Regions from separate parts of the Ornithinibacter aureus genome, predicted to be linked through region 2. Evidence: predicted binding sites of a transcription regulator. Region 2 holds the regulator's gene; each other region holds the start of a gene.
The links. The regulator HrcA, encoded in region 2, represses chaperone genes, less so after heat shock. The targets are predictions, from matches to a motif close to TTNGCACTCGNNNNNNNCGAGTGCNAA.
Positions count from the first base shown of each region.

Region 1: groL (chaperonin GroEL) is a predicted target of HrcA. The motif match lies at 7,291-7,317, and genes of this name have one in related genera.
Region 3: groES (co-chaperone GroES) is a predicted target of HrcA. The motif match lies at 1,841-1,867, and genes of this name have one in related genera.

Region 1 is NZ_VMSB01000001.1:2,971,937-2,982,354, reverse strand. It holds gene C8E84_RS14220 (ABC transporter permease) at 1-2,098, opposite strand, end outside; gene C8E84_RS14215 (ABC transporter ATP-binding protein) at 2,102-2,878, opposite strand; gene C8E84_RS14210 (alkaline phosphatase D family protein) at 2,994-4,715, opposite strand; gene C8E84_RS14205 (HAAS signaling domain-containing protein) at 4,828-5,445, shown strand; gene groL (chaperonin GroEL) at 5,514-7,139, opposite strand; gene C8E84_RS14195 (DedA family protein) at 7,381-8,010, opposite strand; gene C8E84_RS14190 (hypothetical protein) at 8,123-8,587, opposite strand; gene C8E84_RS14185 (inorganic phosphate transporter) at 8,702-9,967, shown strand; gene C8E84_RS14180 (hypothetical protein) at 9,984-10,295, shown strand; gene C8E84_RS17890 (DUF3349 domain-containing protein) at 10,319-10,418, shown strand, end outside.
Region 2 is NZ_VMSB01000001.1:168,088-178,505, reverse strand. It holds gene C8E84_RS00875 (SigE family RNA polymerase sigma factor) at 1-440, shown strand, start outside; gene C8E84_RS00870 (Gmad2 immunoglobulin-like domain-containing protein) at 437-1,549, shown strand; gene C8E84_RS00865 (16S rRNA (uracil(1498)-N(3))-methyltransferase) at 1,562-2,305, opposite strand; gene dnaJ (molecular chaperone DnaJ) at 2,322-3,449, opposite strand; gene hrcA (heat-inducible transcriptional repressor HrcA) at 3,538-4,569, opposite strand; gene C8E84_RS00850 (DUF3097 domain-containing protein) at 4,660-5,532, shown strand; gene C8E84_RS00845 (DUF4870 domain-containing protein) at 5,571-6,026, shown strand; gene C8E84_RS17970 (DUF4870 domain-containing protein) at 6,160-6,774, shown strand; gene hemW (radical SAM family heme chaperone HemW) at 6,784-8,022, opposite strand; gene C8E84_RS00830 (lycopene cyclase family protein) at 8,060-9,274, shown strand; gene C8E84_RS00825 (tyrosine-protein phosphatase) at 9,284-10,066, shown strand; gene C8E84_RS18305 (amidohydrolase family protein) at 10,120-10,418, opposite strand, start outside.
Region 3 is NZ_VMSB01000001.1:3,227,172-3,237,589, forward strand. It holds gene C8E84_RS15455 (PfkB family carbohydrate kinase) at 1-512, shown strand, start outside; gene C8E84_RS15460 (class I SAM-dependent methyltransferase) at 540-1,796, opposite strand; gene groES (co-chaperone GroES) at 2,016-2,309, shown strand; gene groL (chaperonin GroEL) at 2,456-4,072, shown strand; gene C8E84_RS15475 (hypothetical protein) at 4,120-4,515, shown strand; gene C8E84_RS15480 (ABC transporter ATP-binding protein) at 4,620-5,102, shown strand; gene C8E84_RS15485 (FtsX-like permease family protein) at 5,264-6,376, shown strand; gene C8E84_RS15490 (RNA-binding S4 domain-containing protein) at 6,428-6,652, opposite strand; gene C8E84_RS15495 (WhiB family transcriptional regulator) at 6,801-7,091, opposite strand; gene C8E84_RS15500 (response regulator transcription factor) at 7,256-7,903, opposite strand; gene C8E84_RS15505 (sensor histidine kinase) at 7,891-9,855, opposite strand; gene C8E84_RS15510 (hypothetical protein) at 10,011-10,418, shown strand, end outside.

The DNA.
Region 1 (10,418 bases), 2.8 Mb from region 2:
GCAGGTCGACCACGACGTCCTTCAGCGCAGCGCCCAGCACCGCCCGGTCGACACCGGGGGCTGCCACGACGTAGACCGTGCGATCGGTCGGCGGCACCCCGATCGCATCGAAGCCCTCCAGCGACATCGTGACGTCCGACTGCAGCACGGCACCCTCGACATAGGTCGCGACGACCGTGGCGTCCGACGTCGTCCCGGCATACCCGATCTTGACGGTCGACCCGACCGCCCACCCCCGATCCGCAGCGAGCTCGCTGGAGATCGCCACCGAGGTCGCGTCGAGATCAGCCAGGGCGCCGGTGACGATCTCCGGCCGTGCCACGGCATCCACGGCCGACGGGTCGACCGCCGACGCGAAGTCGCGGTCGCCGTCGACCTGGAGCACCGCACTGCGTACCCGGGCGAGCGCGGCAACCCCGTCGACCTGCTCGATCTCGTCGGCGACCGTCGAGGAGAAGGCCTGCCCCACGGCATTGGACACGACGAAGTCGGCCACGATGTCCTCGGAGAGCGACTGGTCCAGGCTGGCCTTGGCCGACGCACCGAGCACGGACATCATCGTCACCAGGGCGACGCCGATCATCAGGGCGGATGCCGTGGCCGCCGTGCGTCGCGGGTTGCGGCGGGCGTTCTGCTCGGCCATCAGCCCCACGGCTCCGAAGGAGCGGCGGTAGAACCACCCCAGGGCGGCCAGCACCGGCCGGCCGAGCACGGGGCTCAGCAGCGCCGTGCCGACGAGGACACCGAACGCACCCGCACCGAGGACGTACGTCGGCTGCGACCCGAGGCCGGCGAGCCCGGCCGCCATGGCCGCGATCCCGGCGGCGAGGAGCGCCGCACCCACGACGAGGCGCCAGCGCAGCCCGCTCTCGGCGAGGGCGACGTCGTCCCGCATCGCCGCGACCGGGGGAACCCGGCCAGCCCGACGAGCCGGCAGGTACGCGGCGGCCAGGGTGACGAGGATGCCGACCACGAGTGCGACGACGACCGTGCGCGGCCGCAGCACGAGCTCGTTGGCGCTGAGGTCGAGCCCGATCCGACTGAAGAGCAACTTGATCCCGACGGCGAGCACGAAGCCCATCGCGATACCCACGGCGGATCCGACGAGGCCCACGACGCCGGCCTCCGCAAGCACCGACCGCGCCACCTGGCGTCGGCTGGCACCGATGGCCCGCAGCAGCGCCAGTTCACGGCTGCGCTGGGCGACGAGGATCGAGAAGGTGTTGACGATGAGGAAGGCGCCGACGGTCAGGGCGACCCCGGCGAAGACGAGGAGGAACGTCGTGACGAAGGACAGTGCCTCGTCGATGCGGGTCGAGGCGCGCTCGGAGGTCGCGTCGCCGGTCGCGGCCCGGAACCCCTCGGGCAGCGCCTCCTTGACCGAGGCGAGCAACTGCTCCTGGCTCGTGCCCGGCGCCGCGGTCACCCACACCGCGGAGAAGGCGTCCTCACCACCGAGGTACACCTCCTGGGCCTTCGAGGTCTCGAGCATGACGACGCTCGCACCCACCAGGGCCGACCCGCCGAAGCTCGCGGTCCCGACATAGGTCAGCTCGATCCGCGGCACCTCACTCGTCGTGACGAGCGGGATCCGCTCCCCCAGCAGGTAGCCGGCCTTGCGTGCCGTCGACGGGTCGAGCACGACCTCGTCGGGCGCCTCGGGCCAGCGTCCGCTCTCCAGCGTGGCCAACGGGATGCCGTTCGCGGCCGGCCCCTCGCTGCGGTTGACGGCGATCCCGGGCGGGCCCTGGCCACCGATGAGCTTGCCGTCCTTGCCGACGACGAACGTGCCGAAGTTCGACACCCGCCCGTCCGCGCGGGCCGCCCCGGGAACTGCGCCCAGTTCCTCGACCAAGGATGCCGGGACGGTGCGGCTTCCGAGGGCGCCCAGACCGGACGCCTCCTCGCCATCGCTCGACCCGGGCTGCACGATGACGTCCCCGACGGCCCCGCTCGTAAGGCCGGTGAAGGCCCGGTCGAGGGTGTCGGTGAAGATGTAGGAGCCGGCCACGAACGCCACACCGAGGATGACGGCGAAGGCGCTGAGGAACAGCCGCACCTTGTGCGCGAAGACATTGCGCCAGGTGGCCTTGAGCACGGGTCAGGCCCCGACCGGCCGACCGAGGGCGGCCATCTTCTCCAGGACCAGCTCGGGGGTCGGCTCGCGCAGCTCGTCGACCACCTTGCCGTCGGCGAGGAAGACGACCCGGTCGGTCCAGCTGGCCGCGCCGGGGTCGTGCGTCACCATGACCACGGTCTGGCCGTGGGTGTCGACGACCCGCCGCAGGAAGCCCAGGACCTCGGCGCCCGACGTGGAGTCGAGGTTGCCGGTGGGCTCGTCGGCAAAGACGATGTCGGGCCGCCCGACGAGCGCGCGGGCGCAGGCGACGCGCTGCTGCTGGCCCCCGGACATCTCGCTCGGGCGGTGCCCGAGTCGGTCGCGCAACCCGACGGTGTCGACGACCTCGTCGAACCACGCGGCATCCGGCTCGCGTCCGGCGATGGCCGCCGGGAGCACGATGTTCTCGCGGGCGGTGAGCGTGGGCACGAGGTTGAAGGCCTGGAACACGAACCCGATGCGGTCGCGCCGCAGCTCGGTGAGCGCCCGCTCCTTGAGCGTCGTGAGGTCGACGTCCCCGACGAAGACGTGCCCGGCGCTCGCCTCGTCCAACCCTGCCGCACAGTGCATCAGCGTGGACTTCCCCGACCCCGACTTGCCCATGATCGCGGTGAACTCCCCCGCGTACAGGTCCAGGGTCACGTCATCGAGCGCGACGACCCGGGTCTCCCCCGAGCCGTACACCTTGCTCAGCCCCTCGACCCGGGCGGCGGCCAGGCGCGGCGTCGTCTCGCGGGCGGTGGTTTCGGCGAGGGTCATGGCAGTCCTTGTCAGCGTGGCCGGCACGAAACCCGGCAGGGGATCAGGAGGGCGCACACGCGCACCCACTGCCCGCCCAACGGTAGGCGAGGCCCACCGTGTTCCGCGCTGGCTGTCAAACCTTAGACAGACCCTCGACCAACCGTGGTGACGGCACCAACGGCGTGATGCGGGCGGCATACACGGTCTGCAACGCCGGATGGTCCACGTCATCAGCGACGACCCCGGTCACCCACGACAGCTCCAGCGCCCCCTCGCCGACGGTCACGAGGGCGAGGTTGTTGTCGAACCACGGCCCGTCGGTGATCGTCCACGGGTACGCCGGGTTGGGCACCCGCCGCGACCGGGCGGCGATGAACCGCATCGGGCGCACGAGCGAGCGGGCGAACAGCGACATGACGACTCGCACACCCCGCGGCATGGGGTTGCGGATCGGGGAGCACACCGCCTGCACGATCCGCGACGAGGCGCCAAGACGCCGCGGGTCGCTCACCTGGGCCAGGTAGGAGTTGTGCACGTCCCCCGACAGGAAGGTCACGGTCTGCGGCGCCGCGCCCCGCTCACCACGGGCGACCGCCATGACCATCTCGAACACCTCGTCGAACCCCTCGTTGAAGGCCGCCCAGTGCTCGAGGTCGATGCGTCGGCGAACGCGCTCGGCAGCCCTGGCCACCCGTCGCCCGTGCGACCCCTGCGCCATCGCCTCGTTCATCGCCTCGAAGTCGTGCAGACCGGGCGGCAGGAGGAACGGCAGCGAGGTGCCGATGAACAGGTGGCGCACCCCACCGCGCATCACCCCGTCGAGCCAGCGCATCTCGTCGGCGTCGAGCATCGAGCGGCCGTCGGGGCGCAGTTCACGAGCCGCGCGCGAGTCGACGACGACGAGGGCGCAGTCCCCGAGGGCTCGGGCGTAGCTCCAGCGGTAGGTCGACGGTTCCTCGTCCGCCCGGGCGGCCACGGCATCCAGCACGTCCGAGAGGTCGAGCTCACCGGCCTCCCCGGATGCCGCGTGCGCGCTCACGTGGCGCCACACCTCCTCGTCGGCGAGCTCGGCCGGCGAGAGGTTGCCGATGTGCTGGTGCACCCAGTAGGCCCCGAGCCCGGCGACGATGCGTTCCTGCCACCACGTCGTGGCCCGGATCTCGCGGCGCCAGGACCACGAGGTGTTCCAGTCGTCGCGGATGTCGTGGTCGTCGAACATCATCGCCGAGGGCACCGTCGACAGCACCCAGCGCACGACGTCGTCGCTCCACGCGAGCCGGTACAGCTCGGCGTACTCGACGAAGTCCTTGATCTCGTCCCCGGGTGGCAGCGACAGGTCGCGCCGCGACGCCATGAACTCCTCGAGCTCGGGGTGCGGGGTGGTGTCCGCGTACACCTGGTCACCGAGCAGCAGGAGCAGGTCGGGCCAGTGCGTCGTCGGGTCGTCCCTCAGGGCGATCGCGAAGGAACGCAGCGCATCGACCCCGTGGGCCCGGTTGCCCACCTCGTCGTGGCTCCCGGTCGTGCGGCAGGTGCCGAAGGCCAGCCGCGGTTCGCGGGCCGGGTCCAGCGTGCGAACCCGGCTCGGCGGCATCCCCTCGCGTGGCCAGACGGGGATGCCGTCGAGGCGCACCTCGTACGCGTCGTCGCTGCCGGGCTCGAGCCCGTCGAGCACGACGAGCGCGAAGTGAGAGCCGTGGACGGCGAAGGTCGGGGCACTCCAGACGTGCCCGGCCCGCTCGACGGTGACCAGCGCGGGATCCGCCGTGCGAACCCAGATCGTCGCCGACGACTCGTCGACGTAGCGCAGCAGGGGTCCGAGGACGAGCGGGTCAGTGGCGGTGGCCGTGGTCATGGGTCGATCCTGCCTCGCCTTTCCCACCAGATGCTGGGCACCCCCTGAATGGTTGCTGAGCGCACGGCGTCTACGTGGCGACTACCGTGTTCGCCATGGCAGGCGCGCGGACATGACGACCCCGAACCACCCGGCGGTCGACGAGTGGCTCGCCCGACTCGACACCGAGGCGTCGGCGCTGCCGGCGGAGCGGCGGGCCGAGCTGCGCACGAGCATCGACGAGTACCTCGCGGATGCCGTCGGCACCACCCCCCGCTCGGAGGCCGCGGTTCGCCAGGTGCTCGCCGACCTCGGGGATCCTGCCGACCTCGTCGCCGAGGCCAGCGGCCAGGCGGTGGCTCCCGAGATCGAGTACCTCGCACCCGACCCGTTCGGCGCCCCGGTGACCGGGCCCCCGTGGCTGGAGGTCGTGACGATCACGCTGCTCGCGGCATCGGTCGTCCTGGCGCTCGTGCCGGCGACCTCGGCGTTCGCACCGCTGCCGTGGCTGATCGGCTGTGTGCTCGTGCTGCTCTCGCGGCGCTGGGGCGCCGCCGACAGGGCGCTGGCCGTGGTCTCCTTCGGCGTGCTGGGCGTGCCCCTGCTCCTCCTCGGCCGTGACGAGCTGCCGACGACCTCGAGCCTGGTGGTCGCGGTGGCCCTGGCCGCCCTGTGGCTGGGCACTGCGGTGCGGTTGCTGCTGCGGGCGCGGACCCCGGTCGACCAGGGCCGCGGCCTGCGCATGACCTGACGGACATGCCACGAGGGCGGCCCCGCTGTGGGGACCGCCCTCGTGCGGTGAGACCTGGGTGGCTCGGGTCAGAAACCCATGCCGCCCATGTCGTCGCCGCCGGGCATGGCCGGCGGGTTCTTCTCCGGCTTGTCAGCGATGACGGCCTCGGTGGTGAGGAACAGCGCGGCGATCGACGCAGCGTTCATCAGCGCCGAGCGCGTGACCTTGGCCGGGTCGATGATGCCCGCGGCGATGAGGTCGACGTACTCGCCGGTCGCGGCGTTCAGGCCCCAACCGGAGTCGAGGTTGCCGACCTTCTCCGCGACGACTCCACCCTCGAGACCGGCGTTGATCGCGATCTGCTTGAGCGGGGCCTCGATGGCGACGCGCACGATGTTCGCACCGGTCGCCTCCTCACCTTCGAGCGCGAGCTTGGCGAAGGCGGCCTTGCCGGCCTGGATGAGGGCGACGCCACCACCGGCGACGATGCCCTCCTCGACGGCGGCCTTGGCGTTGCGCACGGCATCCTCGATGCGGTGCTTGCGCTCCTTGAGCTCGACCTCGGTGGCCGCGCCCGCCTTGATGACGGCGACGCCGCCGGCGAGCTTGGCGAGGCGCTCCTGGAGCTTCTCGCGGTCGTAGTCGGAGTCCGACTTCTCGATCTCGGCACGGATCTGGTTGACCCGACCGGCGATCTGCTCCTCGTCCCCGGCACCCTCGACGATGGTCGTCTCGTCCTTGGTGACGACGACCTTGCGGGCGCGACCGAGCAGGTCGAGCTCGGCGGTGTCGAGCTTGAGGCCGACCTCCTCGGAGATGACCTGGCCACCGGTGAGGATGGCGATGTCGCCGAGCATGGCCTTGCGGCGGTCACCGAAGCCGGGGGCCTTGACGGCGACCGACTTGAAGGTGCCACGGATCTTGTTCACGACGAGCGTGGACAGGGCCTCGCCCTCGACGTCCTCGGAGATGATGAGCAGCGGCTTGCCCGACTGCATGACCTTCTCCAGGAGCGGGAGCAGGTCCTTGATCGACCCGATCTTGGAGTTCGCGATGAGGACGTAGGGGTCCTCGAGCACGGCCTCCATGCGCTCGGTGTCGGTGACGAAGTAGTGGCTGATGTAGCCCTTGTCGAAGCGCATGCCCTCGGTGAGCTCGAGCTCGAGGCCGAAGGTGTTGCTCTCCTCGACGGTGATGACGCCTTCCTTGCCGACCTTGTCCATGGCCTCGGCGATCATCTCGCCGATCAGGGGGTCAGCGGCGCTGATCGACGCGGTCGCGGCGATCTGCTCCTTGGTCTCGACGTCCTTGGCGGCGGCGAGCAGCTCGTCGGAGACGGCCGCGACGGCCTTCTCGATGCCGCGCTTGAGCGCCATCGGGTTGGCCCCGGCGGCGACGTTGCGCAGGCCCTCGCGCACGAGCGCCTGGGCGAGGACGGTCGCCGTCGTCGTGCCGTCACCGGCGACGTCGTCGGTCTTCTTGGCGACCTCCTTGACGAGCTCGGCGCCGATCTTCTCGTACGGGTCGTCGAGCTCGATCTCCTTGGCGATCGAGACGCCGTCGTTGGTGATCGTGGGGGCGCCCCACTTCTTCTCGAGCACGACGTTGCGGCCCTTGGGCCCCAGGGTGACCCTGACGGCGTCGGCGAGCACGTTCATGCCCCGCTCGAGACCGCGGCGCGCCTCTTCATCAAAAGCGATGATCTTGGCCATTCGGGTGGTTCCTCCACGCGAATCGAAGGTGGAGACCGGGCGGTGCCCGCGACGGACGAGTCGGATGCCGTCAGCTCACGCGCCGGGGCACCCCACCCTCACCGGACCGGTCAGGATTGTCACTCTCATGGTGAGAGTGCTAACGCCATTATTGGCACTCTCCCCATGAGAGTGCAAACGCCGGGCCGCCCTCAGGCGGGCCACGGTGACCGACACCCTCCCTGCCGGGCGACCCGGGAGGTCAGGTGCGCGCGACGACCGCGGACGGCATCCGGCCCCACCCGCTGGCGCGCCGGGCGACCCGGTCGATGCCGAGGCCGAGCAGCAGGGCCGCCACCACGCCCAGGACCGATCCGAGCAGCGGGTTGCCCTCGAGCCAGTGGCCGGCCAGGGCACCCACCCCGACCGACCAGGCGGCCCAGGTCGTCGCGGCCACTGCCGCCAAGCCGACGAAACGACGGGGCGGGAACCCGGTCGCCCCCGCGGTGAGGTTCACGGCCACCCGGCCGAGCGGGACGTAGCGCGCCGAGAGGATGACGACGGCACCGCGCCGGTCGAGCGTGTCCGAAGCCCGGCTCAGGGCTCGCTGAGCGGAAGGCCGGGTGATCCGGTGCAGACGCTGCGGACCGAACCGCCGACCGACGACGTAGGTCAGGGAGTCACCGAGGAAGGCCCCGACGCCGGCTGCCACCGCGAGCGCCATCAGGTTCGGCCCGTCACCGGCGACGGCGACAGCCGCCAGGGCGACGACGATCCCCTCACTCGGCACCGGCGGGACCAGGGCGTCGAACACGGCCACGAGCAGCACCACGGGCAGCACCCACGCCGCGGCGGCACCAGCCTCGACGAGCGCGGTGAGCGTGTCGAGCACGGGCTACCTCCGACGTCCACGGGCCCGTCGATCACGCGCGGGAGCTCCGCACGCATCCGGCCGGGAGTCCCAACGACCGAGGATGCCGTTTCGTCCCCTGCCGCGTCGGCGTTCAGAGCGCGGGGGCGTGGCCTTCGAACGTCGCACGCATCGACCCGTCGGCCTCGGAGGTCACCGGGTCGTCGAGGTCGGCCACGAAGACGGCCACCGCCTCCCGAGCCGGATTGCCCTCGAGGTCGGCCAGCGCCGCGCGCCAGGCCGCGAGGTTGGGGTGCTCGACCTCCGTGCAGGCCTGCGCGGGGGCCAGCGACTCGACGGCCGCGGCCAGCTGGTGCGCCGTCACCGGGAGCGAGGCGGTCGAGCCGTCGTGACCGAGGATCGTCGCGAGCACCACCGCGGGCAGCCCGTGCCGCCCGCCAGGGGTGTTGACGTGGGCGAAGTCCCACTCCGGCGAGGACGACGCGGGGCTCAGACCGACGGCGTACGCCACCGGCTGGCGCCACCCCTCGATCCGGGCCGCGAGGTGCTCGCGGATGGCGGCGAGCCCGTCCACCGTGCTCCAGTCCAGGTCACTCATCGGCGCATCCTGTCACCGCGTGCGACGGCAGGTGCCACGAGCGATGATGAACGAGAGGTGAACAACACCCCTCCGCTTGGCGAACTCGAGGTTTCAGGACCAGACTGAAGGATCGTGGACGCTGCGACCCTCACTCTCGTGCTCGTCATCGTGACAGCACTGGCCTTCGACTTCACGAACGGCTTTCATGACACGGCCAATGCCATGGCCGCCTCCATCTCGACCGGGGCGCTGAAGCCGAAGGTGGCGGTGGCCCTGGCGGCCATCCTCAACCTCGTCGGTGCCTTTCTCTCCGTCGAGGTGGCGCTGACGGTGTCCAACGCCGTCATCAACATCCAGGACAAGTCCGGCGCACCCAAGGAGGAGTTCCTCTCCGACGGCGGCCAGGGGCTGCTGCTCGTCATCCTGTGCGGTCTCGTGGGCGGCATCATCTGGAACCTGTTCACCTGGCTGCTGGGCTTGCCGTCGAGTTCGTCGCACGCCCTGCTGGGTGGGCTCACGGGAGCCGCGGCGGCCGCCTACGGGCTGTCCGGGGTGAAGTGGACCGGCGACGGCACCAAGCTCGACGGCGTCGTCGGCAAGGTCCTGCTGCCGAGCTTCCTGTCCCCCGTGATCGCCCTGATCGTCGCCTTCATCGGGTGCTGGCTCGTCCACCGCATCACCAACTCGATCGTGCACAAGCTCGGTGAAGGCACCTTCCGCTGGGGCCAGATCGGCAGCGCGTCGCTGGTCTCCCTCGCGCACGGCACCAACGACGCGCAGAAGACCATGGGCGTCATGACCCTGGCCCTGCTCGCGAGCGGCCACTGGACCGACACCTCCTCGGTCCCGTGGTGGGTCAAGGTGAGCGCCGCCCTGGCAATCGCCGCCGGCACCTACCTGGGCGGCTGGCGCATCATCCGCACCCTCGGCAAGGGTCTGGTCGACATCACTCCTCGCCAGGGCATGGCCAGCGACGGCGCCACCGCAGCCACCCTGCTCGCTGCGAGCCACCTCGGCTTCGCCCTCTCCACGACCCACGTCGCCACCGGATCCGTCCTCGGCGGAGGGCTCGGCCGAGGCACCCACGTGCGCTGGAACACCGCCGGGCGCATGGTCACCGCGTGGGCGACCACCTTCCCCCTGGCAGCCCTGGGCGGAGCACTCACGTGGTGGCTCGGGCACAGCATCGGTGGAGCGCTCGGCTCGGTCGTCGTGTTCATCGTGCTCTGCATGGCCTCGGCGTACATGTTCTGGCGGTCCAAGCAGGACGACGTCGGCGCCCACAACGTCAACGACGAGTGGGACACCCCCGACGACCTGCTCGACAAGTTCCCGCCGGCACCCGAGACGCCCGAGGACCCCGCCGGCACCACGACCCACCGCACCAAGAGCCACTGACCGAAAGGACCCAGCAATGCGCAGCATCGAACTTGCACTCCAGGGCGCGGCCAGTGTCCTCATGGCCGGCCTGATCTTCGGCGCCGGCCTCCCCGTGGTCTACGCGCTCGCGATGCGCGCCCTCGTCACCGGAAGCACGGTGACCGAGGACGCCAGCGGCCACACCACCGTCCACCACACCGTGCTCGGCCGAGCCGTCGCCGGCGTGCTGTTGGCCGTGATCGTCGGGGCCGTCGCGCTCGGCATCACCATGATCGCCGCCTCCGGCTTCGGCAAGACGGTGAGCTTCAGCGGCGACGGCATCCTGCCGACGATCGTCGACAAGTAACGAAAGCGGAGTCCACCCACGCCATGGTCGACACGAACAGCCAAGCCCTCCGGTACCTCGCCGAGGCCTACCCCGACGGCGTCCCGGAAGAGGATGCCGCCCCCCTGCTCGCGCTGCTGCGTC
Region 2 (10,418 bases):
TCCTCCATGACGCCGGTGAGGCCGAGGAGGTCGTCCAGGACGCCTTCATCGCCCTGCACGCCCACTGGTCGGGCCTTCGCGACCCGTCGGCAGCGGCCGCGTACCTGCGACGGGCCGTGGTCAACCGCTCCCGGTCGGCCCTGCGTCACCGCGGGGTGGAGCAGCGGTGGGCGGCATCCGTGCGCGGCGGGCCGGAGGACCCGAACGCCCGCACCGGCGCGAGCGCCGAGGACTCGGCCGTGGCCGACCTCTCCCGGGAGTCCCTGCTGGCGGCCCTCAACCGGCTCCCCACCCGACAACGGGAGGTCCTGGTCCTGCGCTACTACCTCGACCTCGCCGAGGCCCAGATCGCCGACGCCCTGGAGATCTCCCCCGGCTCGGTCAAGACGCACGCGAGCCGGGGCCTGGCGGCCCTGCGCACCGGAACGGAGTGGACATGAGCACCGACGAGCGCCTGGCGCAGGCGCTGCGAGAGGCCCTGGACGAGCGCGCGGCCCGTCTCGAACCCGGCGACCGGCTCGAGGAGATCCTCCGGCGCAGCGACCCGGCGCGCCGTGGGCACTCGCTCCGGTGGTGGATGCCGCTCGCGGCCGCCGCCGCCGTGCTCGCCGTCGTCTCGGGCCTGTGGATCGGCCGCTTCGAGCGGCCCGAGCCGCTGCCCGGCGGCAGCGAGAGCCCACTCCCCACGGCATCCGCCTCGCCGACACCGTCGACCGGGCCGGCCACGGGGGTGCCCTCACCGTCGGCGAGCCCCACCCCCTCGTCGCCATCGCCGACCTCGCCGACGACCAGCGCGTCGCCCGTCGCCCTTCCGGTCTACTACCTGGCCCCGATCGGAGACGACGCCCGCGTCGCGCGGCTCTACCGCGAGTGGCTCACCGTGCCCGGCGTGACCCGCGAGAGCGACGACGCGGCGCGAGCGCGGGCGGCCGTGGGGCTGGCCATGACGGCGACCCCCGCCGGAACCGACGGCTACCTGCGCACCTGGGACGGCGTCGACCTCGTCGACCTGGCCGCCACCGACGACCGCATCACCATCACCCTGTCGGGCCCCGGCGGGAGCGGGTTCCCCGAGGACACCGAACGGGTCAGCGTGCAGCAGCTCGTGTGGACCGCCCAGGCGGCGGTCGGCCGCGGACAGATCCCCGTGCGCTTCGCGATCTCGGACGGGTCGACCGCGATGTTCGGCAGCCAGCCCGTCGATCGCACCTACAACCGGCCGGCCTCGCGCGACGAGTACTGGGAGGACCTCGCGCCGATCTGGGTCACCTCCCCCACCCGCGGGCAGGTGCTCCCGCCCGGCGAGGTCACCGTGACCGGCGAGGCCAGCGTCTTCGAGGCAACCGTGTCGTGGCAGCTGCTGCGCGAGGGGGCCCTCGTCGACGACGGGTTCACCAACGCCTCCATCGGCGCACCGGGCCGGGGGACCTACGAGATCGAGCTCGGCACGCTCTCACCGGGCGAGTACGCCATCCGGGTCTTCGAGACGAGCGCGGAGGACGGGACGACGGTCTCGGCCGAGACGACGATGCCGTTCACCGTGCGGTGACGGACGAGCGGGTCAGCGCCAGCGCGACATCGCGCTGAGCACGGCCAGGGCCGCGGGCCCGGCGCTCGACGAGCGGAGCACCGTGTTCCCCAGTCGCACCGGCACGGCGCCGGCGGTCTCGAAGGCCGCGAGCTCGTCGGGCGAGATGCCCCCTTCGGGGCCGACGACGACCACGACGTCACCCGATGCCGGGAGCGTCACCCCCGCGAGCGGCATCCGGGCGTCCTCGTGCAGCACGAACGCGGCTGCTGCAGAGGCGATTCGCGAACCCAGCTCAGCCGACGAGACCACCGGTGCGAGCACCGGGCGGCGGGTGCGGCGCGACTGCTTGGTCGCGGCGACGAGCACGGCATCCCACTTGCGCCAGGCCTTCTCGCCGCGCTCGGCCCGCCACTGGACGACGCTGCGCGAGGCCTGCCACGGCACAACCTCGTCGACACCGCACTCGGTGGCGGCCTCGATGGCCTGGTCGTCGCGGTCGTTCTTGGCGAGCGCCTGCACGAGCACCAGGCGCGGGCTGGGCTCGGGGTCGCTCGTCACCGAGACGACGCGAAGGTCCAGGGTCCCCGACCCGACCGACACCACCTCGGCCTCGATGCGCAGCCCGTCACCGTCGGTGAGCAGCAGGTGCTCACCGACCCGGGTGCGCCGAACTGTGGCGGCGTGCCGTCCCTCGGGGCCGTCGAGCACCACGACGTCGCCGACACCGCGACCGGCCAGGGCGTCGGTCGGCAGCAGGTGCAGCGGCAGCGTCACGCGGGTGGCCTGCCGGTCAGCGGGCCTTGAACGCGTCGCGCAGCTTGCCGAAGAGCGACCCGTCACCGGGGTTGGCGACCTTGCCCTCGGGGCGCTCCTCACCACGCAGCGCCGCGAGCTGGCGCAGCAGCGCCTCCTGCTCGGCGTCGATCCTGGTCGGGGTCTGCACCATGGCGTGCACGATGATGTCGCCGCGACCGGTGCCGCGCAGTTGGGTGACACCGAGCCCACGCAGCGTGATGGTGTCTCCGGACTGGGTGCCGCGGCGCACCTCCAGGGTCTGCGGCCCGTCGAAGGTCTCCATCACCAGCGACGCGCCGAGCGCGGCGGCGGTCATCGGCACCTCGACGGTGGCGTGCAGGTCGTTGCCGCGACGCTGGAACACGGGGTGTCGGTTGACGGCGACCTCGACGTACAGGTCACCGGCCGGGCCCGCTCCGTGGCCGACCTCGCCCTCACCGGCGAGCTGGATGCGGGTGCCCGTGTCGACCCCGGCCGGCACCTTGAGGGTCAGGGTGCGCCGGGTGCGCACCCTCCCGTCACCGGAGCACTCGTAGCAGGGGTTGGTGATGATCTGGCCGAAACCCTGGCAGGTCATGCAGGGGCGGGTCGTCATGACCTGCCCGAGGAAGCTGCGCTGCACCTGCTGCACCTCGCCGCGACCGCCGCAGACGTCACAGGTGCGGGTCGAGGTGCCCGGCTGCACGCCCGCGCCCTGGCAGGTGCCGCACCCGACGGCGGTGTCGATGGTGAGGTCCTTCTGGGCGCCGAACACGGCATCCCCGAGGTCGATGTCGAGGCGCACCAGGGCGTCCTGACCGCGGGTCGTGCGCGAGCGCGGGCCGCGACCCGGCGTGCCGGCCTGACCGCCGAAGAAGGCGTCCATGATGTCGCTGAACGAGAAGCCCTGACCGAACCCGGCCGCACCTGCCCCGTAGGGGTCGGCGCCCGCGTCGTAGGAGCGCTTCTTGTCGGCGTCGGACAGCACGTCGTAGGCCTGGGAGACCTTCTTGAACTGCTCCTCGGCCTCGGGGCCGGGGTTGACGTCGGGGTGCAGTCGCCGGGCGGCCCTGCGGTAGGCGCGCTTGATGTCCTCGGGGCTCGCGTCGCGGGCGACACCGAGGTCGGCGTAGTAGTCGTTCACGGGTGAAGGGTCCTTCGGGACGTGGTTGAGGCGGTGGATGCCGTGGGTGCAATTGGTGCGGTGCGTGCGGTGCTGGCAGGCCGGGGTGTCACTGCGCGAGGATCCGCGAGACGTAGGTGGCGACGGTGCGCACCGCAGCCATCGTCGTGGGGTAGTCCATCCTCGTCGGTCCGAGGACCCCGAGGCCGGCGACGAGGTCGGAGCCGGCACCGTAGCCGGTCGCGACCATCGAGGTGGTCTGCAACCCGGCATACGGGTTCTCGTGGCCGATGCGAACGGCCACCTGCTCCCCCTGCTCGGCGGCGGTGCCGAGCAGCTTGAGCAGGACGACGTGCTCCTCGAGCGCTTCGAGCACGGGGCCCAGGCTTGTCGTGAAGTCGGGGCCGACCCGGGCGAGGTTGGCGGTGCCGGCCAGCACGACCCGCTCCTCGCGCTCTTCGACGAAGGAGTCCTGCAGCGCGGTGCCGACGGCGCGCAGGAGGTCTCGCAGGCCCGGCTCGAGCTGCTCGGGCGCGGATGCGAGCTCGGCCGACGCCTCGGCCAGGGTGCGGCCCGCCGTGGCGCGGTTGAGCTCGGTGCGCAGCGTGGCGAGGGTGTCCTCGCCGACGGTGCTGCTGAGGTCGCGGCCGACGTCGACCACCCGCTGCTCGACGCGCCCAGTCGTCGTGATGAGCACGGCGAGCACCCGCTCACCCCCGAGCGGCACGAGCTCGATGTGGCGCACGCAGGAGCGCGCGAGCGAGGGGTACTGCACGACCGCGACCTGGTGCGTCAGTGACGACAGCAGGCGCACCGTGCGCTCGACGACGTCGTCGAGGTCGAGGGCGCCCTCAAGGAAGTGGGCGATGGCGCGCTGCTCGGCGCTGCTCATCGGCTTCACGGCCGAGAGCCGGTCGACGAAGAGGCGGTAGCCGGCATCCGTGGGCACGCGCCCGGCGCTCGTGTGGGGTGCGGCGATCAGGCCCTCGTCCTCGAGCGCCGCCATGTCGTTGCGCACGGTCGCGGCCGACACCCCGAGCTGGTGACGCTCGAGAAGGGCCTTCGACCCCACGGGTTCGGACGTCTGCACGTAGTCCTGCACGATGGCGCGCAGCACGCGCAACCGACGGTCCTCGTTCATGCCCACCTCCGGTCCTTCGCCTGGACAGCCCTTGGCACTCTCGCGCCACGAGTGCCAATCTTACCTCCGCGTGCGGGTAACCTCACCGCCGTGGTGGACAGGTATGGAAGCGACGTGCTCGGGGGCGACTGGCGACGACCGGCCCGTGGGCGCTCGGTCGAACTCGCTGCCGAACCCGGCACGGTCGTCGAGGACGTCGAGACCGGCTGGGTGGGCGCCGTCGTGCGCGTCGAGAAGGCGGGCGGCATCCACGTCGTCCACCTCGAGGACCGCCACGGGCGCACCCGCGGGTTCCGCCTCGGACCCGGGTTCCTCGTCGACGGGTCGCCGGTGACCCTCACCCCCCCGAAGGCGGCGGATGCCGCCCGCATGGCCGCCGCTCGCGCCGCCGCCTCCCGCACGGCAAGCGGATCGCGGGCCGTCACCGGGCAGCGCGCCAAGGTCGCGAGCGGCTCCCGGATCTTCGTCGAGGGCAAGCACGACGCCGAACTCGTCGAGAAGGTGTGGGGTGCCGACCTGCGGGTCGAGGGCGTCGTCGTCGAGATGCTCGACGGCGTCGACGACCTGGCCGGGGCGATCCATGACTTCGCGCCCACCGCGGGGCGTCGCATGGGCGTGCTCGTCGACCACCTCGTGCCGGGCACGAAGGAATGGCGGGTCGTGGAGCAGGCCCGGGCGGTCAAGCCCTACGCCGAGCACGTCCTCGTCGTCGGCCACCCCTACGTCGACGTCTGGCAGTCGGTGAAGCCCTCCCGGCTCGGGATGGACGCCTGGCCGGTCATCCCCCGGGGCACGTCGTGGAAGGTCGGCATCGCCGCGCATCTCGGGTGGCCGCACTCGACGCAGCGCGACCTCGCCATGGCCTGGCGGCAGATCCTGTCATCGGTGCAGACCTATGCTGATCTCGAGCCCGAACTGCTCGGACGCGTCGAGGAACTCATCGACTTCGTCACCGCGTCGTAGCGGCGGCCACCTGCCTGACACCACCGAGGGGACACACCATGAGCAGCACACCCGACCCGTTCCGCCCCGAGGACACCCCGCCACCTCCCCCGCCGCCGCAGCCCTACCCACCGCAGTACGGCGCACCGGCCGGCTACGGGGGCCCTGCCGGCTACGGCGGCCCTGCGCCGCTCACTCCCCAGGACGAGAAGAACTGGTCGCTCGGCGCCCACCTCGGCGTCCTGCTGGCCGGTTTCGTCGCGCCGCTCGTGATCTGGCTGGTCTACAAGGGGCGCGGGCCGTTCCTGGAGCACCACGCCAAGGAGTCGCTGAACTTCCAGATCACCGTCATGATCGCCCTCTTCGTGTCGAGCATCATGACCCTGCTCTTCGTCGGGATCTTCATGATCTTCGCGATCATTCCGTGGATGCTCGTCATGCCGATCATCGCCGCGGTCAAGGCGAGCAACGGTGAGTGGTACCGCTACCCGCTGACCCTTCGCCTCGTCAGCTGACGCTCCTGGTGGATGCGCCTCGGGGTCGGCCCTGACTCGACCCCGAGGCCCACCCTGACCCGGCCCCGGAACGGGGATCGACACGTCGCCGCGGGTGTTTCATGGGTACAGACCCACCCACAAGGAGCACCCCATGAGTGACACCACTCCCCGCACCGACGACCACCCCGTCGACCCGACGGCCCCCTTCGAGCCCGTCACCGACGCCGCCCCCACGACCGAGCAGACCGAGGTCGTGCCGGAGCTGCCGGCACCCGAGCACACGGAGTTCGTCCCCGCTGCTCCCGCACCGGCACCCGTCGCGCCGAGCGCCCATGAGGCTCAGCCGCAGGCGCAGGCCCAGCCGCAGTACCAGCAGCAGTCACCCCCGGCTCCCGGGTACGCGGTGGCCCCGGCCCCGATGAAGCCGACCGACGAGCGCACCGCTGGGATGGCGGCGCACGGCGTCACCCTGGCCGCGACGATCTTCTCGAGCGGCTTCCTCGGCTTCGTCTGTGCGCTGGTCATGTACCTGGTGTTCCGCGACCGCGGCCCCTTCGTCCGCAGCCACGCGGCGAACGCCCTCAACGTCCAGATCATGGCGGGCATCGTCATGCTGATCTCCCTGCCGCTGATGCTCGTGCTCGTCGGGTTCCTCACCTTCGGGGCAGCCGTCATCTGGGCGATCGTCATGCACATCATCGGCGCGGTGAAGGCGAACAACGGCGAGTGGTGGAGCCCGGCCCTCACCCCCCAGTTCGTCAAGTAGAGCCGGCGCTCACACCCCGAGAAGGCGACGCACGACGGCATCCGCGAGGAGCCGCCCGCGTCGAGTGAGCACCACCGTCCGCTCCGCCACGGCCGCTCGGCCGTCGACCAGCCCGTCAGCGACGAGGCCGGCGACGGCCGAGCGGCCGTTCGCGTCGAGCAGCGTGAGGGGCAGGCCCTCGCGCAGGCGCACCCGCAGCAGCACCTCCTCGTCGTGGCGCTGCTCCTCGGTCAGGCTCTCGCGACCGGCGGCCGGTGAGGTGCCCGCGGCGAGGCGGGCACCGTAGGTGCGGGGGTGCTTGACGTTCCACCAGCGCACCCCGCCGACGTGGCTGTGCGCGCCCGGCCCGACGCCCCACCAGGCGTCACCGCGCCAGTACCCCTCGTTGTGCCGGCAGCGCCCGGCCGGCGTGCGCGACCAGTTGCTCACCTCGTACCAGTCGAACCCCGCCGCCGAGAGGACGTCGTCGGCGAGCTCGTACTTGTCGGCCTCGTCGTCACCGTCGGGCATCGTCACCACACCGCGACGCACCTGCGCCGCGAGCTTCGTCCCGTCCTCGACGATCAGCGCGTACGCCGACACGTGGTCCGGCTCCAGCGCCACGGCGGCGTCGAGGCTGGCCCGCCAGTCGGTGAGGCTCTCGCCCGGGGTGCCGTAGATGAGGTCGACGCTCGTCGCCAGCCCGGCATCCTTGGCCGCCTCGACCGCGGTTGCGACCCGGGCTGGGTCGTGGGTGCGCTCGAGGGTGCGCAGCACGTGCGGCACCACCGACTGCATGCCGATCGACACCCGGGTGAACCCACCGGCAGCGAGCTCCGCGAGGTCGTCGGCGGTCACCGAGTCGGGGTTGGCCTCGGTGGTCACCTCGACGTCCGGTGACAGGCCGAAACGCGTCCGGATGCCGTCGACGCACCGCACGAGGTCAGCGGCGGGAAGCAGGGTGGGCGTGCCTCCCCCGACGAAGACAGTGTCGACCGGCCGGGCCTGGTCGCCGAGCACCCGGGCGGCGAGGTCGAGCTCGGCCAGGGCCTGGTCGGCGAAGGTCGCCATCGACGACCCCGGCCCGAGCTCACCGAGGGTGTAGGTGTTGAAGTCGCAGTAGCCGCACCGCACCGAGCAGTACGGCACGTGCACGTAGACGCCGAACCGGCCGTCCGCGAGCGTGGCCAGAGCCGGCTCGGGCAGGTCGCCGGACTCGGGCGCGGGGTCACCGTCGGGCAGTCGGGGCACGTCCTTATCCTCGCCCATGCGCCGCGGCCGTGCTGGCGCCGGTTAGGGTCGGCGCGTGAGCACGGACGTCCTCGTCGTCGGCGGAGGCCCCGCGGGCCGGGCGCTCGCCGGGGCGTGCGCGCGGGCCGGCCTGAGCACCGCCCTCGCCGACCCGCAGCTCGACCGCCCCTTCGCGGCGACGTACGGGTGCTGGGCGGACGAGCTGCCCGCCGGCATCCCCGAGTCGACGATCGCCGCCCGGGCGCGGGGTCGCGCCATCGCGGTCGGCACCCACGACCTCGGCTGGGAGTACGCCGTGTTCGACGTCGAGGCCCTGCGTGCCCACCTGGACGCGCAGCTGGCCGGGGTCGAGATGCACGCCTGCCGGGTCAGCGGGCCGGCCGGACCCGGACGGGTCGCGCTCGAGGGCGGGGGCACGCTCACGGCATCCGTCGTCGTCGACGCGGCGGGGCGGTGGCAGCCCCTGAACGGCACGGCCCGGCGGCGGCCCGGTGCCGGCGCGCCAGTCGCGGCCGAGCAGACCGCCTTCGGCGTCGTCGTGCCCGAGGAGGCGGCCGCGGCGCTGGTGCCCCCCGGGGAGGCGCTGTTCATGGACTGGCGCGCGGACCACGGCGAGCCCGGCTGGCCCACGTTCCTCTACGGCATCCCCGTCGGGCGTGGTGAGGTGCTGCTCGAGGAGACCTCGCTGGCCCGCCGTCCGGGGCTCCCCGTCCCCGTGCTGCGGCGCCGGCTGCTGGCCCGGCTCGCGCACCACGGCGTCGCGGTGCCGGACGGGGCCCGCACGGAGACCGTGCGCTTCCCCGTCGACCGGCCACGGCACGACGTCGACGGGGTGCTCGGCTTCGGCGCGGCGGCGCCGCTCGTGCACCCCGCGACCGGCTTCAGCATCGCCGCCGCCCTCGGGCTCGCCGGGCCGGTCGCGGATGCCGTGGCGGCCCACCTCCCCGACGGCCCCGACGCCGCGCTCGCGGCCGCCCGCGCCGTCGTGTGGTCGCCGTCGGCCCGGGCGGTGCACCGGTTCCGGCGCATCGGGCTCGAGGCGCTGCTGCGGATGCCGCCCGTCGAGGTCCCCGGATTCTTCGACGTCTTCTTCGCCCTCCCGTCGCACCAACGCTGGGCCTACCTGACCGGCCGCGACGACCTCGGGGGCACCATGCGCACGATGGGCGGCCTGTTCGCTGCCGCCGACTTGCGGCTTCGCCGCCGGCTCGTGCTGCCGGCCCTGCGTCGACCCCTGCCCAGCAACGACGGCGTCGGCGCCCCGACCTAGGATGACCGGGTGACTGACCGGTGGATCGAGCTCGACGGGCTCGTCAACATGCGCGACCTCGGGGGGTTGCCGACCCGCGACGGCGGGCGGACGGCATCCGGGCGGTTGATCCGTTCCGACAACCTCCAGGACCTCACCGACGCCGACGTCACACACCTCGTCCACGCGGTCGGGGTGAGCGACATCATCGACCTGCGCACCGAGGTCGAGGTGCACCTCGAGGGCCCCGGGCCGCTGCGCCGGGTGGAGTCGCTGACCCACCACCACCACTCACTCATCGCCGCGAAGGGCGAGGAGGACCTCGACGCGTTGGCGGCCAAGGCACTGGCGGTTCCGTGGAGCCCTGACGGCACCCGCCGCGACGCGTCCTTCTGGGCCGAGCACTACCTGGGCTACCTCGCAGCCCGACCCGACTCGGTCGCCGCTGCCCTGCGGGTGATCGCCGATGCGCCGGGCGCGGCCGTGGTGCACTGCGCCGCGGGCAAGGACCGCACCGGCACGGTCGTCGCGATGGCACTCGACGTGGCGGGGGTGCCGCACGAGGAGATCGTGGCCGACTACGTGCTCACGGCCGAGCGGATCGAGGCCATCATCGGCCGCCTCATGTCACGCCCGGCGTACGGGCATGCCCTGTCGCAGCAGTCGATCGACGAGCAGTCACCCAAGCCCGAGTCGATCGAGGCGATCCTGCGCGCCGTCGACGCCGGCTGGGGCGGAGCGGCCGGGTGGCTGCGCGACCACGGGTGGACCACCTCCGACGTCGAGGGACTGCGCCACCACCTCACCCGCTGAGGCGCCTCCCTGCTCGCGAATGTGGGTGAAAATCGTCGTCCAGCCGACGATCTTCACCCACATTCGCGGGAAGGGATGCCGCGGAGCCAGGTCCGCGCGGCTCGCACCCTGGCGAGCTCGCCGGGGTCGGTCAGCGCGAACGGGTCGCGGTCGAGCAGCACGAGGTCGGCGTCGTGCCCGACCTCGAGGGTGCCTGCTCGACGCCCGGCCTGGCACGCACTTCCCGCGGTGTAGGCCGTCAGCGCCGCGGTCAGCGACAGCCGCTCGTGCGGGGTCCAGCCCGGGGGCGGTCGGCCTCGTCGATGAGCTGCACGTGCGCGAGCACCGGGCGGCGGTACGGCGGTCCCCGTGC
Region 3 (10,418 bases), 3.1 Mb from region 2:
TCGTCATCCCCGGAGCCAACGACCACGTGGCTGATCTCGAGGTCGCGGCAGTCGATGCCCTCGGCCCTGGCGACGTGCTCCTGCTCCAGCTCGAGGTCGACCGGCTGGCCGTGTGCGCCGCGGTGCGTCGTGCCGCCGGGCGCGGGGCGCGCGTGGTGCTCAACACCGCGCCGTATGCCGCCCTCCCGCCCGACATCGTCGCCCTCGCCGACCCCGTGGTCGCCAACGAGCACGAGATGGCGGCCCTGGCCGAGGCGGGTGCCGAGCCTCGCTCGCTGCTCGTGACCTTCGGTGCCAACGGGGCCTCGTGGGACGGGGTCACGGCGCCGGCGCACTGGGTCGACCCCAGCGACGTCGTCGACACGACCGGGGCGGGGGATGCCTTCTGCGGGGCGCTCGCCGCGGCGCTGGCCCGCGGCGCCGATCGCGCCGAGGGGCTGGACGCCGCGCTTGCCGCCGGAGCCGCCGCAGTACGGCATCCGGGCGCGCAACGCGACCCCGAACTCACCTGACGCGGCCCCACCCTGCGGGGCAGGAGGTCAAGCGGGGTCGACCACGAGCACCGTCGGCTGCCCGGCCACCCGGGTCAGGATCACCGTGGCCTGGGCGCCGTCGCCGGCCTTGCGTCCGATCCGCAGCTGGCGGCGCAACTCGTCGTCGTCGAGGCGGATGCCGCGTTTCTTGATCGTCAGCCCGGTCACCCCCCGCTCGCGCAGCCACGCCCGCAGGGACTTCACCGTGAACGGCATCGCCTCGAGCACGGCGTATCGGCGGGCGAAGTCGACGTCGACCTGCGCCTGCGACACCACGTAGCCGATGCCGCGGTCGACCTCGCTGCCGAGCGTGGCCGCTGTGAGGGCGCCGAGCAGCCCGGCCTGGGTCACCGCCCGGTCGGGTTCGTAGAGCCACGGACCGACCGAGGCCAGTGACTCCACGACCGGTGGGTCGGGCTCGGCGGCTGCCTCGTCGACCTCGACCGGCGCCCGGCCGGCCCGCAGGATCCGGGCGCTGCGGCCCGGGCGCTGCGCCAGCGGCCCCCACCACACGGCGCACTCGAGCACCTCACCGGCGAACGACGTCCACTGCGCCTCGGTGCCGAGCGGGATGGCATCCTGCGGCATCGACGGGGAGAGCTTGGCCCCGGTCGCAGGCACGGCCGTCGCGACCTGGAGCACGAACTTCCACGTCGGGCGGATCTCGTCGAGGCGGAAGACCCGCTTGATCCGCCCGTGGCGGCCGGTGTGCCCCGGCACCCGCCGCGCGGGGTCGAGCCACACGCCGACCCGGGCCCGCAGGGGGTCGCGCGGTGCCTCGAACTCCTCGGCCAGCCCGACCCGGGCCCGCGAGTCCGGCCACGGGCGCAGGTTGTGGTCGGCGATCGCCGCGGTGACCGGGTCGATGTCGACCCCCTGCACGGTGACGCCGAGCGCCGACATCGCCACGGCATCCGCCCCGATGCCGCAGCCGAGGTCGTGCACGGTCGCCAGGCTCGCGTTGTAGAAGCGCCCGGCGTGGGTGGCCGCGACCTCGAGGCGCGAGGCCTGCTCGAGCCCGTCGGGGGTGAAGAGCATCTCGTCGGCGAACTCGCCGAACTTGGTCACGGCCCGTGCCTGGAGGCGGTGCTGGGTCAGCAGGGTGGCGACGAGGTCGGGGGAGTGGCCCTCGCGCCGCAGGCGGTCGCCGAGGCGCATCACCTCGGCCTCGTCGTAGGGCGGCAGCGAGCGCAGGAGCGCCCGACCCTCGGGCGACCCGAGGGCTCTCACCGTGCCGACGTCCACGGGGTCTGATCCTGCCATCCCGCCCACCGGATGCCGTGTCCCTCGCCCTCCGTGACCGCCGGTTGGCACTCAAGTTGACCGAGTGCTAATCGGCGACCTAGATTTGCCTCATTGGCACTCGCCCCCGGTGAGTGCCAGCGCACCCCCGGGTCCACCTCGACCCCCGCGACGGCGAAGCGGCCCCGGAACGCGCAGTCCCGTCCACTTTCGACTCACCCCACAGGGGAGGAGCACACCGTGTCGGTTTCCATCAAGCCGCTCGAGGACCGCATCGTCATCAAGAGCCTCGAGGCCGAGCAGACGACCGCGTCCGGTCTTGTCATCCCGGACACCGCGAAGGAGAAGCCCCAGGAGGGCGAGGTCCTCGCAGTTGGCCCCGGCCGCATCGACGACAAGGGCAACCGCGTCCCGCTCGACGTCAACGTCGGCGACATCGTCATCTACAGCAAGTACGGCGGCACCGAGATCAAGCGCGGCGGCGAGGAGTACCTCATCCTCTCCGCGCGCGACGTTCTCGCCATCGTCGGCTGACGCAGCACTCGTATGCCGTGACCGCGCCCCGGTGCGCACCCGCTCACCGGGTGCCACCGGGGCGCGTCCGGTAACGGTGACCACCAGACCAACCGCCGCAGGCAGCGCGACGAGCGCGCCCGGCATCCCGATCACGAAGGACAGCAATGGCCAAGGAACTGGAGTTCAACGACTCCGCCCGCAAGTCGCTCGAGCGCGGCGTCGACGCCCTCGCGAACGCCGTCAAGGTGACGCTCGGCCCCAAGGGCCGCAACGTCGTCATCGACAAGAAGTGGGGTGCGCCGACGATCACGAACGACGGCGTGACCATCGCTCGCGAGATCGAGCTCGAGGACTCCTACGAGAACCTCGGCGCCCAGCTCGCCAAGGAGGTCGCCACCAAGACCAACGACGTCGCCGGTGACGGCACGACGACCGCGACCGTCCTCGCCCAGGCGATGGTGCACGAGGGCCTGCGCAACGTCGCGGCCGGTGCGTCCCCGTCGGGCCTGAAGCGCGGCATGGACAAGGCCGTCGAGGCCGTCTCCACCGAGCTGCTCGACACCGCCCGTGAGATCGAGTCCAAGGACGAGATCGCCCAGGTCGCCTCGCTCTCCGCGCAGGACAAGGAGATCGGCTCCACGATCGCCGACGCGTTCGACAAGGTCGGCAAGGACGGCGTCATCACCGTCGAGGAGTCCTCGACCGCGAGCACCGAGCTCGAGTTCACCGAGGGCATGCAGTTCGACAAGGGCTACATCAGCCCCTACTTCGTCTCCGACCCGGAGCGCATGGAGGCCGTCCTCGAGGACGCCTACGTGCTCATCAACCAGGGCAAGATCTCGGCCATCGCCGACATCCTCCCGGTGCTCGAGAAGGTCGTGAAGTCCGGCAAGCCGCTGCTCATCATCGCCGAGGACATCGACGGTGAGGCCCTGTCCACGCTCGTCGTGAACAAGATGCGTGGCACCTTCAACGTCGCCGCCGTCAAGGCGCCCGGCTTCGGTGACCGTCGCAAGGCCATGCTCCAGGACATCGCCGTGCTGACCGGTGGCCAGGTCGTCGCCGAGGAGGTCGGCCTCAAGCTCGACCAGGTCAGCCTCGAGACGCTGGGCCAGGCCCGCCGCGTCGTCGTCACCAAGGACACCACCGTCATCATCGACGGCGCCGGTGCCCACGAGGACGTCGAGGGTCGGGTCAGCCAGATCAAGCAGGAGATCGAGCGCACCGACTCCGACTGGGACCGCGAGAAGCTCCAGGAGCGCCTCGCCAAGCTCGCCGGTGGCGTCTGCGTCATCAAGGTCGGTGCCCACACCGAGGTCGAGCTCAAGGAGAAGAAGCACCGCATCGAGGACGCCATCTCGGCGACCCGCGCGGCCATCGAGGAGGGCATCGTCGCCGGTGGCGGCTCCGCCCTCATCCAGGCCGTCAAGGTCATCGACGGGCTGGGTCTCGAGGGTGACGAGGCCGTCGGTGCCGCCATCGTGCGCAAGGCCGCGGCCGAGCCGCTGCGCTGGATCGCCGAGAACGCGGGCCTGCAGGGCTACGTGGCCGTCGCCAAGGTCCAGGACCTCGAGCCCGGCCAGGGCCTGAACGCCGCCACTGGCGAGTACGAGGACCTCGTCAAGGCCGGCGTCATCGACCCGGTCAAGGTCACCCGCTCGGCGCTGCGCAACGCCGCCTCGATCGCGTCGATGGTGCTCACCACCGACACGCTCGTCGTGGACAAGAAGGAAGAGGAGCCGGCTGCCGCTGGTGGCCAGGGCCACGGGCACGGCCACTGAGGCTGATCCTCACCGCGCCGCCTGACGGCGCACCATGCACGAACCGGATGCCGTCCGCTCACCCGAGCGGGCGGCATCCGGCGTTGTCGGGCGACGGCCCCGAGCGCACGGCCTACCGGATCACGGATGCCGGTCGGGCCGAGTTGACGTCCTGGCTGGCTCAGGTCGAGCCACTGCCCGAGCGCACCGCCAACCCGGTGGCCACCAAGGTCACGCTGCTGCTCCTGGCCGAAGGGGCTGAGCGCACCGTGGAGCACCTCGTGCGTGAACGCGCCATCCGGGTCGCGCGGATGCGCGAGCTCACTGCGGCCAAGCGCGAACCCGGCATCGCTCTCCAGGAGGTCCTCGCGGCCGACCACACCTTGGCGCACCTGGACGCCGACCTGCGCTGGATCGAGTCGGCTCGCCGACGGATCCACGACCTAGAGGGGGAAATCGCATGACGTCACCAGTGCTCAGCTGCCGAGGTGTCACCCACGACTACGACGGGCCGCCCGTCCTCTAGGGGGTCGACCTGCGCGCGCTGGGGGAGCAGGGCCGCGCGGCGCTGCGCCGCCAGAAGGTGGGAGTGGTGTTCCAGTACGGCACCCTGGTGCCCGAGCTGACCGGTGAGGAGAACGTCGCCATGCCGCCGCTGCTGTCGGGGCGCCCTCGTCGTGACGCCATCGCGCAGGCCAGGGCCTTGCTCGCGCAGCTCGGTGTCGACCACGTCGCGATGAGCACGGCAGCGCAGATGAGCGGGGGAGAGCGCCAGCGCGTGGCGCTCGCCCGGGCCCTGGTGACCCGACCGCGCGCGGTCCTCGCCGACGAGCCCACCGGAGCGCTCGACTCGGTGGCGTCCGACCTCGTGGCAACCGAGCTCGTCGCCGCCGCCCGGGATGCCGGGGCAGCAGTCGTCCTCGTCACCCACGACGCGCGCGTCGCGGCGCACGCCGACCGTGAGGTGCACCTGTGGGACGGGCGGGTCGATGGGGTGGTCGCGGCAGACGCCGTGGACGCGCCGACTCACGATGGCGTGGTGACGGCATGAGTGGCACCTTGGCGTGGTCCGAAGCCCTCTGGCTGTCGCGCCAGCGCACACCGAACGATCGCCTCCGCTACTGGGGTAGTGCGGTGTCGTCGGCCTTGACGGCCGCTCTGGTGTGCACCGTGTTCGGCCTGCTGATGGTCGGCGTGAACAGCATGATTCCCGTGAGCGTCGGGGTGATCGCGGACGCCGGCACTCGTGGCGGCGTCCTCTTTGCGCTGGCTCTCATGGCCCTGCCGGCACTCCACCTCACCGGGCAGGCGTGGAGGCTGGGTTCGATCGAACAGCGTCAGCGCTTCGATCAGCTTCGGGATGCCGGTGCAGGTCCACGAGAGCTGCGAAGGGTCGCCGTCGCGGATGCCGTGGTCCCTGTCTTCCTGGGGTCCGTCGTCGGCGTGTTGACCTGGGGTGCTGCACTGGTCGCCGTCAACGACGGCGCGGTCCGCGGGCTCGAGGCTGACGGCTCCGGTGTGTTCGTCTTCAACGAGGTCTACTTCCCTGCACCGCAGGTGCCCAACGTCGTCACGGACACCCCGTGGGCGCCTGTGCTGGCCGTCATCGCGGCCACGTTGGCGGCGGCTTCCTCGGCGGTGCTGTCGGTGCGTACCGTCAGAGCAAGGCGTTCGCGGCGTTCGGCCCTTGCGTCCGTGGCGGCCGCTGCTGCCTCGAGGGCGTCACACCCGGCACTCCTGCTCGCACTCCGGCGCCTCGCCCAGGAGCCGCACGCAACGGCGCGCCCGGCGCTCATCCTCGGGCTCGCCGCAGCCATCGCAGGGTCCTCGTCATGGCTGAATGAGGAGTTCGAACTCTCATTGGGCTCGCGGTGGGCTCAGGAGCCCTATTGGGAGCAGTCCTTCGGGTTGGTTCGACTCGCCACCGTCATCGGCATCGCGTTGTGCGCGTTCGGGCTGTTGGTCGTCCTTGCCGAGTCGACGTTCAGGCGCCGGCGCGAGGACGCGGCAGCGGTGGCCAGCGGTGTTCCGCTGTCGGTGCTGCGCCGAGCCCTCGTGCTCCAGTCGGTGATTCCCGCGGTGCCGGCGATCCTCATCGGGCTCGTGGGGAGTGCTGCGTTGGCGATGTGGCGAACAGGACTGTCGGCGGTGCCTCATTCCGACGACCCTGCTCTGTCGCTGGGTTGGGTTGCCATCCCGTGGCCGTGGATGGAGTGGCTGGTGTGGGGGTTCGTCCTGGTCGTCGTTGCTGGCGTGGCCGCGCTCGCTGCGTCAACGGCTCTCACCCGCACTACGAAGATTGCCCAGTTGCGCGTTCCGGCCTGACTGGCCCCACGGCATCCGACATCGCGCGGGGCTCAGTGGTGAGGCGGTCGCTCAGGGGGCGGCGGTGATGTGCAGGGTCTCGCCCTCGAACGTCACGACGTCGCCTGGGCGCACCTGTCGGCCGCGCCTGGTGTCGATCTCGCCGTTGACGGCCACGACGCCCCGCTCGATGACTTCGCGCGCCATGGCTCCGTCATCGACGACCCCCGCCAGCTTGAGCAACTGCCCGAGGCGGATGGTCTCGTCACGGATGGGGACCTCGATGGGAGTGCTCACGCGTCAAGGCTACGGCGACGTGCCGTGAGACGTTGTCCGGGCCGCAGGTGGGTTGTCGCTTCGACAGGTGTGATCTGTCGAAGCGGCCCCTGCGGCCCGGACTGCTTCTCGCCCCCGGTCTGGTGGCGTCCCGGTCACGACGGTGACGTCAGGACGCGATGTGGCGGCCCCGTGCATAGAAGGACTCGCGCTCGTCTTCGGTGAGTCCGCCCCACACGCCGTACGGCTCGCGCACGGCGAGTGCGTGGCTGCGGCAGGCCTCGATCACCGGGCAGTCAAAGCACACCTCTTTGGCTGCGCCTGCCCGGATGCGGCGCTTGGTGCCGCGCTCGCCCTCGGGGTGGAAGAACACGTCGGGCCCGACACGTCGGCAGGACCCTTGGAGCTGCCAGTCCCACAGGTCGGCAACGGGCCCGGGGAGCCTGGTGGCCTGCGACACGCCTACCTCCTCACGTGGTGTCGGCCACTTCCCTGAGTGGCCGGTTCACCACGCTAGGAGTGGTTTGGAAAAGGTCGGGTATGTCAAAGGTATGGAGTTGGTCAAAAAGTTGCAGCGATGTGAGTCAGACGTCAACAAGCCTGCTATAGAACGTTATTCACCACTCAACCAGGTCGGTGCGCCTCGAGGTATCGCAGCACCGCGAGCACCCTGCGGTGGTCCTGAGCGGTCGCCTCGGCCAGGCCCAGCTTGCCGAGGATGCGAGCGACGTGGGTCTCGACCGTGCGCTCGGCGATGACCACGCGGGCGGCGATCCCCGCGTTGGTCAACCCCTCGGCCATCAGGGCCAGTACCTCGTGTTCGCGCGGGGTGAGCGAGCCCAGCCCCGGGCTGCCGCCGACCATGAGCCGAGCCACCACCTCGGGGTCGAGCGCCGACCCACCGTGGGCGACCCGGTCGAGGGCGTCGAGGAACTGGGTGACGTCGAGGACCCGGTCCTTGAGCAGGTAGCCGAAGTGGCCGCCGGCCACCAGGTCGACCGACAGCCGCGACTCCACGTGCTGGGAGAGCAGCAGCACCCCGATCTCCGGTCGCTCCAACCGAACCCGTGCCGCGACCCGGGCGCCGTCGTCGGCGTGGTCGGGCGGCATCCGGACGTCGAGGATCGCGACGTCGGGGCCGTGCTCGAGCACGGCGGCCAGCGCACTCGGGGCGTCGGGGGCGTCGGCGACGACGTCGTGGCCGACCTCGGTGAGCAGCGACCTCAGCCCGGCACGAAAGAGCGCCGAGTCCTCGCCGATCACGATGCGCACGGGATGACCGCCTCGAGCGAGGTGCCGCCACGCGGCTCGGAGGACACGGTCAGCCGACCGCCCAGGGCGTTCACGCGGTCGCTCAGCATGGCGAGCCCGGAACCGGGCGTGAGGCGGGCGCCACCGCGCCCGTCGTCGCGCACGGCGACGTGGACGACGGACTCCTCCTGCCGCACGTCGACGGCGACCCGGGATGCCGCAGCGTGCTTGACGGCGTTGGCGACGCCTTCGCTCGCGACGTAGTAGGCGGTGAGGCTCACGTGGTCGGGCAGGTCGTCGGCCGAGTAGGTGACCTCGAGGGGCAGGGCGCTGGAGCGGGTCAGGCTCTCCAGGGCCGGAGCCAACCCGTCGTCGAGACAGCTCGGGCGCAGCCCGTGGGCGATCTGGCGCAGCTCGGCCACGGCGAGGGACAACTCGTCGACCGCCCCGTCGACCAGGGCGTCGAGGTCCGGGCCGTCACCTCCGGCTGCCCGGTGCTGGGCCACCCGTAGGCGCATGCCGAGGGAGACCAGCCGCTGCTGGGCGCCGTCGTGCAGGTCCATCTCGAGCCGGCGGCGCTCCTCGTACCCGGCGCTGAGCAGGCGCCGACGGCTGGCCTCGACCGCGGCCAGGGCCTCGGAGAGCTCTCCACGAAGGCGCACCGACTCGGTCAGCAGGCCGGCCTCACGCGCGACCTCGTCGGGGATGCCGGCACCCCCGTCCCCGGGGCGGATCACCCCGACGACGTTGCCCGCCAACGTGATCGGGGTGCTGCCCTGTACCGGAACGGGGCTCTGGTCGACGTCGACGAAGGTCGTGCTGCCCGGCCGCTGGTACCCGACCCGCAGCCCGGGGTCGCGCAGCCCGTCGCGCAGCACCTGCTCGAGCCGCTCGGGCTGGTCGTCGCCCGCGTGCACGGCCGTCACGAGCGAACGGACCGCCTCGACGCCTCGCTCGCGCCGCGGGTGCAGGCGGCGGCCGAGCACCCGCAACAGCACGGACCGGGCCGGGAGGAGCGCGATCATGACGATGACCGTCGAGATCACGGCAGCGGTTGCCGAGTCACCGCCGAGGGCGCGTCCGATCACTGCCGACAGCACGGCATACGACGCCACCACCCCGAAGGCGAGTGTCGAGTACGCGGCCGTGGCCACGAGCGCCTTGTCGACGTCGTAGAGGTCGTGCCGCAGCATGGCGATGAGCGTGGCGGTCGGGATGGCGACGTTCATCGCGACGAGGCCGCCGAGGGCGATGATCGGGGTGCCGGTGAGCAGGTAGCCGGCCCAGCACAACAGGATCGTGGCCGGGACGCTCAGGCAGGAGAGGAACATCCAGCGCAGTCGCGAACGCTCGAGGTCGGTGTCCGCTGCCCGGTACCGCCGCCGGGTCGACAGGGCCGCGGCGACCAGAGCGGCGTAGAACGCGATGAGCACGGGGATGCAGGCGTAGCCGATCCAGTGCGTGCCGAACGGTCGGGGCCAGTCGGGCAGGGGAGGTGTCAGGGGCCCGGGGGCGATCGCGAGCAGCAGGTTGAACGCGACGACGAGGGCGGGCAGGGCGATGGCGGTGCGCCGCCCCCAGGTGTCGGCCGGGCGGCCGTCGGGGAACAGGAGCAGCACCATCGCGAAGGGGAGGAACCAGCCCATCCAGATGCCCTGGGTGAGGTTCAGGAGCTCGGCGCTGGCCACGAGGCCGCTCGGCGGCTCGGCCAGCGCCTCGGCCCAGGTGCCGTGGGCCATCTGCAGGATGATGTTGGCCCCTGCTGCGGTCAGCCAGGGCCCCACCAAGTTCGACGGATCGTGACGTGTCACGAGGTGACCGGCGGTGAACGGGATCGCCGAGCAGAGGACCACCCCGCCGACGACCCACGCGCCGGCCGGGTCGCCCTTGTCACGAACGGCGATGAACGCCAGCACGAGCAGTGCCGCGGAGACGGCCCAGAGGCCGTACGTCACGCGCCGTGGCCAGGTCATGACTCAGGCTAGGCCGCGGACGAGAGCCACGTCATCCGTGCCAGCACGCACCCACCACCACACAGGTGAGGTGCCGTGGCTCCTCGGACGACGAGGGGGTGCTCTCGGCGCGACCGTGGGACGACACCACACCCCACCTCAGGAGCACATCAGCCATGAGCGCCATCGAGCACCACACCCCACCCATCGACGACGCGACGTCGACATCCGTGCCGACCACCTCGGATGCCGCCCCCCGCGACCTGCGGCGGACCTGGCGACGCCTCGCCGCGGCATCCCTGATCCTGGGCCCGCTCGGCGTGACCCTGATCCGGGCCGTCATGCCGTACTGGACGAACGACTCGACGGCCGAGATGGTCGCGGGTATGGCCGCCTCTCCCGGGCGGGCGGCGGCGATGAACTGGATCGCCGTGCTCGTCACGCCGTTCCTCATGCTCAGCGCCCTGGCCATGGGCTACGTCGCGAGGCGCCGGGCCCCGGTGATCGCCACGTGGGGCGCAGCCGTCCTCTTCGGCGCCTACTCGCTCGGCAGCGCGGTCGGGGCCCCCGACATCCTCGTCGCC